Regions from separate parts of the Pseudoalteromonas sp. QJM3NY_22 genome, predicted to be linked through region 3. Evidence: predicted binding sites of a transcription regulator. Region 3 holds the regulator's gene; each other region holds the start of a gene.
What was found. The regulator FliA, encoded in region 3, starts transcription of late flagellar genes. The targets are predictions, from matches to a motif close to CTAAAGNTNNNNNNNNNNNNGCCGATA.
Positions count from the first base shown of each region.

Region 1: AC0VZ4_RS04530 (DUF4402 domain-containing protein) is a predicted target of FliA. The motif match lies at 2,375-2,401, and genes of this name have one in related genera.
Region 2: pomA (flagellar motor protein PomA) is a predicted target of FliA. The motif match lies at 1,819-1,845, and genes of this name have one in related genera.

Region 1 is NZ_CM149655.1:1,018,599-1,022,240, forward strand. It holds partial or broken gene tnpC (IS66 family transposase) at 1-989, shown strand, start outside; gene AC0VZ4_RS04520 (SPOR domain-containing protein) at 1,029-1,667, shown strand; gene AC0VZ4_RS04525 (SPOR domain-containing protein) at 1,821-2,321, shown strand; gene AC0VZ4_RS04530 (DUF4402 domain-containing protein) at 2,452-3,042, shown strand; gene AC0VZ4_RS04535 (DUF4402 domain-containing protein) at 3,080-3,529, shown strand; gene AC0VZ4_RS04540 (fimbrial biogenesis chaperone) at 3,551-3,642, shown strand, end outside.
Region 2 is NZ_CM149655.1:842,369-846,010, reverse strand. It holds gene AC0VZ4_RS03760 (flagellar motor protein MotB) at 68-988, opposite strand; gene pomA (flagellar motor protein PomA) at 991-1,758, opposite strand; gene AC0VZ4_RS03750 (exodeoxyribonuclease VII small subunit) at 2,081-2,323, shown strand; gene ispA ((2E,6E)-farnesyl diphosphate synthase) at 2,326-3,213, shown strand; gene dxs (1-deoxy-D-xylulose-5-phosphate synthase) at 3,319-3,642, shown strand, end outside.
Region 3 is NZ_CM149655.1:3,256,433-3,260,074, reverse strand. It holds gene flhF (flagellar biosynthesis protein FlhF) at 1-617, shown strand, start outside; gene AC0VZ4_RS14950 (MinD/ParA family ATP-binding protein) at 610-1,470, shown strand; gene AC0VZ4_RS14945 (RNA polymerase sigma factor FliA) at 1,497-2,207, shown strand; gene cheY (chemotaxis response regulator CheY) at 2,248-2,631, shown strand; gene AC0VZ4_RS14935 (protein phosphatase CheZ) at 2,649-3,416, shown strand; gene AC0VZ4_RS14930 (chemotaxis protein CheA) at 3,432-3,642, shown strand, end outside.

The DNA.
Region 1 (3,642 bases), 2.2 Mb from region 3:
CAGAAGACGTTAACAGTCCTATTCAATATGGGGTTGGTGTAAAAGCCCATGCAGTTTACCTATCCCAATATCAATTACTCCCTTACAACCGCATTGAAGAATATTTTTGTGATCAACTCGGTATTCCAATCAGTGCGGGTAGTTTATTTAACTTTAATGAACAAGCAGCGGCCTTGGTAAAGTCCTCCGGCGCAGAAGCCGCGCTCAAGAAAGCCCTGAAAACGACTTATCAAGCCTTACACGTTGATGAAACGGGGATTAATATAGGTGGTAAACGACGATGGCTTCATGGTGCATCAACGACGTGGTGGACGTATTTTTACCCGCATGAGAAAAGAGGGAAAATAGCGATGGATGACGCCGATATTTTACCTCACTTTACTGGGGTACTATGCCACGACCACTGGAAACCGTATTATCAATATACACAGTGCCAACATGCCTTGTGTAATGCACATCATATCCGAGAGTTAGAAAGGGCATGGGAGCAAGACGGTATGCAATGGGCAAAGGATTTGCAAACCCTACTGACTGAAATCAATAAACATCAAATAGATAACCCCGAGCTAGATGCAGACACAAAAGCTCACTATATAGAGAAATATCAACAAATATTGGCTCAAGGTGACATTAAATGCCCTCCACCGGATAGAAACAGCCGAGTAAAAGGCCAGCGAGGCAGATTGAAACGAACAAAGTCTAGAGCGTTGTTAGAGCGGTTAAGAGGTTATCAAGATGATGTCTTACGGTTCATGACGGAAACGGCGGTGCCTTTTAGCAACAACCAGGGTGAGAATGATATTAGGATGACCAAGGTTCATCAAAAGATATCTGGGTGCTTCAGAAGCATGCAAGGTGCAGAGATGTTTTGTTTAATCAGAAGCTACCTATCGACTTGCAGAAAACAGCATGTATCAGCAAGCCTAGCCCTTGAGTTACTCTTCAAAAATCAGTTACCTGATATATTTATTGAAAATGTGGCTGAATAGTTACAAAAAAATAACATAGGGCTTTTACTCAGCTTGCTAATGCTTTTATTTGGTACAGCATGCAGCGTTAAGCCTGAAATAAAAACCATTGACGAACAACCTCAAAGTAACTCGCCTGACTACGTCTCAATTACAGCCCTTGAACTTGCTCAGCTAAAAGATGCCGCAACGCAGTGGCAACAAGCGCGCGAAGGCATAGAGCGAATTTTAAGGTTAGAAAAAGAAATAACTTACCTCGTAAATCATATTGATATCATAAACAGCAAAGCTATTGCGCAGTCTAACCAAGGGTATAGCAGTAAGTCAGTCCGCTCGCCACGCAATACCCGCAGTACACAATCGCGCCCGCGACAAGTTATGCAAAACTACAGTAATAAAAAACAAACAGTAAAATTAAATACACCTAAACATGTATTTGCTTTACAGGTAGCTTCGGTTGACTCAGAGCAAGGTGTGGCTAAAGCATGGCAAGAGCTAAATACTAAAGCTGCTCCGTTGTTTAGAGACAAAATATTGACTAATGTAGAAACCGCAAAAATAAATAACAAAACGTTTTACAGGCTAAAGTTAGGCTCTTACCAAAATTTTAAAAATGTAAAAGCAGACTGCGCCGTATTCAAGCTGTATAAACTCGATTGCATAGTAAGTAATTACACAGATAAACCTATAAAACTATAGTTGAATTTTTGGCTTAATTATTGCTTTTAAATTAGAGTTATTTTTTATGGATGTCTAAAATTGAAACCTAGATCCGGAATATTACTCTTGTTATTGATGTTAGCTGCTTGTAGTAACCAGAAAACACAATTTACGACGTCTAATGAGAAGTTTGTGCTCGAAGCAGATATAAAACCTTATTTAGAGCAATGGGATAACAGTAAAGAAAAAATTGCTAACTTAAGCGGTATGGAAGAAGACCTGCTATTATTGATTCAGGCTCTTTCTGCACAAACCGATATTGATGCAGTGCCAGAGCCACTTAAAGATGATGTTAAGCACATAAAGTACGGAAGTGAAAATAGGGCTTTAATACCAACAGGATTCACAGAAAGCAAAAGTATTATTGATGAGAAAAAAATAAGTTACAGTGTTCAAATTGCTAGGTATATGAGTGCTAAAATAGCTGAAGCACAAGTGCAGCGTTTACAACAGCAATACCCGCAATTAAGTGCAATTTTGCAATATCAAATAAGTGCGCAAACTAAAAATTCAGTTACGCTTTATAATCTGTTAGCTGGGCCCGTTGAGACTCAAAAGCAAGCAGCGCAGTTGTGCATGTTTTTTTTCAGGCTAGGTAATAAGTGTAAATTGACCACTTTTAAAGAAGGCTAAATTTTAAAAAACAGTTTACTTGTTTTGAATAATTAATAAAAAATGTATTTTTTCTAAATATTTCATGGACTCGGCCGATACTTAATGTAACCTGACTAAGGGTTAATTAAATATATTTAAGGGATAAATTATGAACAAAATATTTACTAAAGCAGCATTAGCTGCATCAATGGCTGTACTTTCTTTCGGCGCTGCAGCTGAATCAGTTTCGTTTCAAGCAGGTGTTACAGTTCAAAATGCTTTTACCTTGACTAACGATTCTGCACTAGATTTTGGAACAATTCGTGCCTCAGCGGATTTAGCAGCAACTGAGACGGCTACTCTTGTTTTAGCCGCAAATCCAGCGACCTCACCTACAACGGCTTCTACATCGATTGCAGATGCTGAAATCGCAATTTTAGTACCAGGTGCACCAGCCGCTTTTTCTGTTTCAGGTGTATCTCCTTTCGGTTCACTAACCATTACAGATCCGACAGAAACTGCAATTTCACCTGATGCAGCACCTGCAGGCACTGCAGCATTTACTTTGGGCACTCCAACGTATTATGTGCTAACTGGCGCGACGCCTAACAGTGCAGCTACAACCACCATTCAGGTGGATTCAAATGGTGAAGCGACATTTAATGTTGGTGCCACATTAACGACAGATGCCACAACTCCTACGAGTGATTACATTGATGGCACTTACAGTGGCTCATTCACATTAGAATTAAACTATTAATGAGCAAAGCCTGCTTTATTATAAAGCAGGCTATTTTATGAAATTAATTTTATTCATACTAGCAGCTTTCTTAACTTCAGGTTTGTGGGCGCAGGTAACACCGCTTGAGCCATTGAGTTTTGGTAAAATTGTTATAAGTGATAATCAAAGTGTTAGCTCTATAACTTTGTTGCCTAGTAATACAAATACCTTAACTAACAATATATATTTACTTGAGAAAGGCCATGCGGCCGAGTTGCTGCTCGAAGGCTATCCAGCGCGTATTCAAGTAAATGTGAGTGACTTTGTAAGCAACCAACCTTTAAATAACATTTTCGGTGGTGCGCCACTGATTTTAAATCAACTCATATACAATGCGACCATTACAACCGATACCACAGGGACTGCGTTATTGAGAGTTGGGGGGCAATTGAGTACCTCAGGTGACGGCAATACTTATAAAGATGGCATCTTTGATACTACAATTGAAGTGACGCTAAATTATTAGACAACTAGAGATGTTGATTAAATGACAATAATAAAAACTTTTTTTATCTTAGTAAGCTTTATTTTAATTAGCTTTCATTCTTATGCAAACTTACTTATTTCTCCAACAAGAAT
Region 2 (3,642 bases), 2.0 Mb from region 3:
TGGGTTCTCCATTACATTTGTTAAGATTTATTATCTTAAGTTAAAAAAACTGCTTTGCCAAGCAGTACTATCTTACATCAATAGGTGCTGACTCTTTTGCTTTACCTTGCAAAATAGAAATCTCGACACGACGATTTCTTCGGCGGTCTTCATCTGTGTCATTTGGTACAAGTGGTCTTGTTTCAGCTCGCCCAACAACCATCATCCGCGTTTTATCAAAACCAGATACTTTTTGTAACTCGCTTGCTACAGCAACAGCTCGCTTAGAAGAAAGATCCCAGTTGTTTATGTACAGCTCATTCGAAACCTGAAAATCATCAGTATGACCTGATACTGTTATCTCACCAGGTACATCTTTTAACAATATGCCAATATCTTGAATAATGGGTTTAAATTTAGGCTGCAAAAAAGCACTACCGGAAGGAAAAGACCCATTTTCTCTGATGCGAATAATTATTTGCTGGCCTAAAGACTCAAGCTCTATTGCACCATCAATAATTTGCTTTTCAAGCTGCTGCGCGATTTTTTTAACAAGCTCGTTTGTTTGTTCTTGATCCGCTGCTGAAATAGCCTGCTCTGATGATTTTTCTTGCGAAGTGCTCCGAGACTCACCACCACGTTTATCACCTCGTTGTTCTTGCCTGCCGCCAGCTGAACTTTCATCACCGGCTTGAAATTCAAGCATTTGCTGAGTCATTTCTACGGTTTGCTGCTGAATAGTTTCAATTGGTGTAGGTTCTGGTTTACCTGGCGTAAACTCCATTGCAATAACCGAGGTACCTTTGGGAATATCTTTTACTTCTATTTTGTTTTGTACACCGAAAGCAAACTTCATCGAGCCTGCTATTTGTTTAAATTTAAGTACATCCATTTCAGAAAATGCAAGCAAGAGTACAAAAAAGCACATCAGTAAAGACATTAAGTCGGCAAAGGTTCCCATCCAAGCAGGTAAACCAGGAGGTGGACATTTACACTCTTGCTCAGACATGGTTACTCCTCAGTATCAACTTTACGTTTTGATTCAGCTAAGTAGTTCTTCAAAATACCTTCAATCACTTTTGGATTTTGACCATCTTGGATACCTAAAACTGCATCTAAAATCAAACGTTGATTCATCGCCTCTTCGTCTTTACGAAGTTCCAATTTAACTTGAATAGGGATAGCCACTACGTTTGCTAAAAAGGCACCGTATAAGGTAGTTAATAGTGCAACAGCCATTGAAGGACCAATTGATTTTGGATCGTCCATATTCGATAACATAGCAACTAAACCAATAAGCGTACCAATCATACCCATTGCAGGAGCAATATCAGCCATCGCTTTAAATAAGCCTGCGCCCATTTCATGTCGTGTTGAAGTTAAAGTGATATCTTTTTGTAAGGTCGCTCTAACAACGTCAGCATCGTGACCATCAACTAGCATATCTACGCCTTTACGCATAAATTGATTTGGTATTTCAGCTTCCTCAAGCGCCAGAAAACCGCCCTTTCGAGCTGAATCTGCAAGTTCAACCGCTTTTTCAATTAACTCTTCCGGCGATTCAATTTTAAACATAAAAGCTTTAGCGGCAACTTTACCTATCCCAAAAAATTGTCCCATGGTGTAATTAGATAAAACTATAAATATAGAGCCACCAAATACAATTACCACTGAAGGGGTATTGTAAAACATGGCCATTTCACCACTACTACTCATAAACATGGACATGACAATTAAGCCAATTGCGCCAAGGATCCCTATTATGGTTGCTAAATCCACATTACCTCCAGAGGTTTCATGCACTAAGGCCTTATTGTAAAACTTTTATTATTAACTGCTTATCGGCAACATGCTAAATTGCTTGAGTCATATATGAAAATAAACATAAAAAACAATTTCAGGATTATTTTTAAACAAAGTTACAATGTTAATATAACGATTAATCATTTAAATGATATCAGTATGACCGTAATTAAGGCTTTATTAATCCACATAAAGTAACATTTAGCCGTAATAGAAGAAAAAAACATATCATTCTTTGACCTAGTTTAGCATTCCCCCTAAAATTGGCTCCTAAATTTATCAAGTAAGCTGAAATAAGATGGCGACTAAAAAACCTGAAAACTTAAGTTTCGAACAAGCACTAGAAGAATTATCAATAATTGTTAGTGATATGGAACAAGGTGATTTATCGCTTGAGCAGTCATTGAAGCAGTTTGAACGCGGTATTGCTCTAGCTAACGCTTCATCTGGTAAACTCAAGCAAGCAGAACAAAAGGTATCTATTTTAATGGGTAATGGCGATAAATCAGTACTTACAAACTTTGATAATGATATGGAATAGCGGTGAGCATTAAAGAACATATTGAGCGTGCTCAAATAGACGTTGCATCAGCACTAAACCTTTATTTTGAACAAGCACTTGATAGTGATAGAGCAATAAAAGAAGCAACTCATTACAGTTTGTTTAATGGTGGAAAAAGGCTGCGCCCATTTTTAGTCTACGCAACAGGCAAAATATTAGGGGCAGACAAAAAAGATTTAGATATATTAGCAGCAGCTATTGAATGCATACACAGTTACTCGCTAGTACATGATGACTTACCTGCTATGGATGACGACGATCTGCGTCGTGGTCGACCAACTTGTCATATAGTTTATGGTGAAGCCCAAGCAATTTTAGCCGGCGATGCTCTTCAAACTTTAGCTTTTGAACTAATTGCTAAACATAGTTTTAACTGCTCTGCTCAAACACAGGTAAAAATGATAGCGGCACTCGCCCACGCATCAGGCCTTGAAGGAATGGTTTCAGGTCAAGGTTTAGATATTGCAGCCACTGATAAAATAATTACAGTACAAGAACTTGAGCGAATACATAAGCTAAAAACTGGCGCACTTATTAATTGCGCAATTACACTTGGTGCACTGTGCAGCGAAAATGTTGATGAACAAACCTTAGAAAACTTAAGCGTTTTTGGGTATGCTATAGGGCTTGCATTTCAAGTACACGACGACATTTTAGATGTTGAAGGCGATACGGTTACTTTAGGTAAACCACAAGGCTCCGATATTGCCGCGAATAAAGCGACATACCCTGCGTTATTAGGTATGCTAGGCGCTAAAGAAAAGGCACAAAACTTAATACAACAAGCCCATGAAGCGTTGGCAAATATAGATGCAGACACCACACTTCTTGCATCGCTGGCAAATTACCTAATTGAGCGTGACCACTAATTATTACTCACACGTATTGCAATTAACACTGACATTATTACTCAACATTAATTATTCGTAAAAGCTTTGGATTAATTAATGTTAGCGAAGGATATATATAAAACCATGACACTTGATAGTAGCAAGTATCCATTACTTAATTTGGTTGACGAGCCAGCCCAATTGCGTGATTTAGCGCAAGATAAACTCCCTGCATTTAGCAATGAGCTGCGCGATTATTTACTCAACTCAGTATCGCAAAGTAGCGGTCATCTAGCGTCTGGTTTAGGGACGGTTGAACTAACCGTTGCGCTGCATTATGTTTATAACACTCCAGACGATCGCCTAGTTTGGGATGTGGGTCACCAAGCTTATCCACATAAAATCCTTACAGGTCGTCGCGACCAAATGCACACTATTCGCCAAAAAGACGGTTTGCACCCTTTTCCT
Region 3 (3,642 bases):
CGACAACAGTTGCAAAGTTGGCTGCTTTAGGCGCACAGAAATACGGTGCAGATAAAGTGGCGCTAATAACCACCGATACATACAGAATTGGTGCTTATGAGCAACTTGCAACATACGGTCGAATTATCGGTTGTGGAGTAAAGCAGGTTAAAGATGCTAATGAATTAGCTGAAGTTTTATACCATTTACGAAATAAACGTCTAGTATTAATTGATACAGCAGGTATGAGTCAACGAGATTTACGTTTAACAGAGCAATTGAATACGCTTATGCGCAATCAACGTGTTGATATTCGTAGTTATTTAGTATTAAGTGCAACAGCGCAAATAAATGTCTTGCAAGAAACAGTACGACATTTCAAAAAAGTGCAGTTAAGTGGTTGTATTTTCACCAAGTTGGATGAATCTTTAAGTTTAGGTGAGATTATTAGTATTGCGATTCAAAATCGCCTTCCAATAGGGTATCTTACTAATGGTCAACGAGTTCCAGAAGACATTCGTGTTGCAAATGCAGAAAAACTAGTAAAAAAAGCTGAGCAATTGTATTTGAAAAGAATAAAAGCACAACATTCACGACACCAATCAGTGGCGTCGAGCACAGTAGGGATGTATGATTAACACAGTATTAGATCAAGCAAGCGGCCTGCGCAAAATGAGTCAAAAAAATAACAACGGCGTAAAAGTTATCGCTGTTACTGGTGGCAAGGGTGGTGTAGGTAAAACAAATGTTTCACTTAACACGGCAATAGCATTAGGCCAGCAAGGTAATCGAGTTTTAGTACTTGATGCCGACTTAGGTCTAGCAAACTGTGATGTGATGCTCGGATTACGGGTTGAACGTAATTTATCACATGTACTTTCTGGTGAGTGTGAACTCGATGAGATTTTAGTTGAAGGTCCTGCAGGAATTAAAATTGTACCAGCGACCTCTGGTTCGCAGAGTATGGTGGAATTATCACCGTCTGAACATGCAGGCCTTATACGCGCTTTTAGCGAATTAAATACCGAATTTGATATCTTAATTGTAGATACCGCTGCTGGCATTTCAGATATGGTACTGAGTTTTTCTCGCGCTGCTCAAGATGTAATGGTTGTAGTGTGCGACGAACCGACTTCAATCACAGATGCTTATGCACTTATTAAAGTGTTAAGTCGTGAGCATGGGGTGTATAAATTCAAAATTGTAGCTAATATGGTTCGTAGTATGCGTGAAGGTCATGAGTTATTTGCAAAACTTTCAAAAGTAACGGACCGATTTTTAGATGTGTCAATGGAGTTGGTTGCAACAATCCCTTATGACGAAAATATGCGTAAGGCAACTCGCCGTCAAAAAGTGATTGTAGAACTTTTTCCTAGTTCTCCTGCTTCAGTTGCCTTTAAAGCACTGGCGACAAGAGCAGTGAAATGGCCTATACCTAACCAACCTTCAGGACATTTAGAGTTTTTTATTGAGAAGCTAGTCAACGGCTAATTATGACAACATTGGTAAATAGAGCTATGGGATATCAATCAACACAAAATTTAAATGTGATTGTTGAAAAACATGCATCGCTAGTCAAAAAAGTGGCATGTCATTTAATTGCTCGTTTGCCTCCAAGTGTCCAACTCGATGACCTAATTCAGTCGGGTATGATAGGCCTAATTGAAGCATCAAAAAACTTTAATGCAACCAAAGGCGCAAGTTTTGAAACGTTCGCGGGAATACGAATTCGCGGTGCTATGCTTGATGAAATGCGCCGTGGTGACTGGGCTCCTCGGTCGGTCCATAGAAAAAGTCGTCTTGTAGCCGAGACGATTGCTGGATTAGAAAGTAACTTAAATCGTGAACCAACCGATATAGAAGTTGCTGAAAAACTTGAAATTTCGTTAAATGAGTACCATCATATTTTAAACGATGTAAACACAAGTAAAGTGTTAGGCATCGAAGACCTCGGGGTCGATGAAGATGTTATTACCACGGCGGGCCAAGATTTAACGCTAGACAAACCGTTTAACAACGTTAAAAATGAACGATTTAATGAATCATTATTACATGCTATCAAGTCATTACCAGAGCGAGACGCGATGGTACTTTCTTTATACTATAACGATGAAATGAATTTAAAAGAAATTGGACATATACTCGATGTAAGTGAATCGCGTGTAAGTCAGATACATGGTCAGGCGATGATTAAGCTAAAAGCAAAAATCAATGACTGGATAAACTAGTAGTAAGTAAATACAGGTTAAGACCTCACTGGAGGATGTTTTGGATAAAAACATGAAAATTCTTGTTGTTGATGATTTTTCGACAATGAGACGTATTATTAAAAATCTATTGCGCGACTTAGGCTTTACCAACGTCCAAGAAGCAGATGACGGCTCTACAGCCTTACCCATGTTACAAAATCAAGTTTTTGATTTTGTGGTAACAGATTGGAACATGCCAGGAATGCAAGGTATTGATCTTTTGAGAGCGATAAGGGCTGACGATAAATTAAAACACCTTCCTGTTTTAATGGTGACAGCTGAAGCTAAAAAAGAACAAATAATAGCAGCGGCTCAAGCTGGTGTTAATGGCTATATTGTAAAACCATTTACAGCTGGCACATTAAAAACTAAATTAGAAAAAGTGTTCGAACGCTTAGGTTAATAATAGGGGAAAGGCTTATGCCAGCACCTGCTGCGCCTCGGATAACCTTAGAACAAGCTCGTCAGCTCGTCACTTTTTTAGAAAATGGCGAACATGATAAAGCTGATCAACTAATTTTAGATACTGCATCTAAAGAGCAGTCAGAAATATTTGACGAAGTGGGAAAGTTGACGCGTCAACTACATGAAGCTTTAAAAGGCTTTGAGCTAGACACGCGCCTAACAGAACTCACTAACGACGCTATACCTGATGCTAAAAAACGGCTTAATTATGTCATTGAGATGACAGAAAATGCTGCAAATAAAACCATGGATGCGGTTGAGGCGAGTTTACCGATAGCACAACAGTTAGCGGATGAAATATCCCATATCAAACCGACATGGGACCGTCTAATGAGTCGTGAAATTGAACTCGGTGAATTTAAAGTACTGTGCCACAGCATTGATAAATTCATGAGCAGTTCTCATCATAAAACTGATGAGTTACAAAGCTTCATGACTAACATATTAATGGCCCAAGATTATCAAGATTTGACAGGTCAAGTAATTCGCCGAATTATAGAACTTGTTAGGGAAGTTGAAGAAAGCTTACTTCATCTTTTAACTGCTTTTTCTGAACAAGATATCAGTAAAGCAGTCACCCTAAAACCACAAAAAATAGATGACCCAGTTGACCCAGAAACATTAGCAGGTCCTGAAGGGCCTATTATTGATAAAGAATCACGTAATGATGTTGTGTCTGATCAAGATGAAGTCGATGATCTTTTATCAAGTTTGGGCTTCTAAGAGGAGAGTAACTGCATGTTTGAAGTCGATGAAGATATTTTACAAGACTTTCTTGTAGAAGCAGGAGAAATCCTTGAGCTTTTATCTGAACAGTTAGTTGAACTGGAAAACAATCCAGAAGATACCGAGTTGCTAAATGCTATATTTAGAGGCTTTCATACCGTAAAAGGCGGTGCTGGATTCTTAGCTATGACTGAGCTTGTTGACGCATGTCACGGCGCAGAAA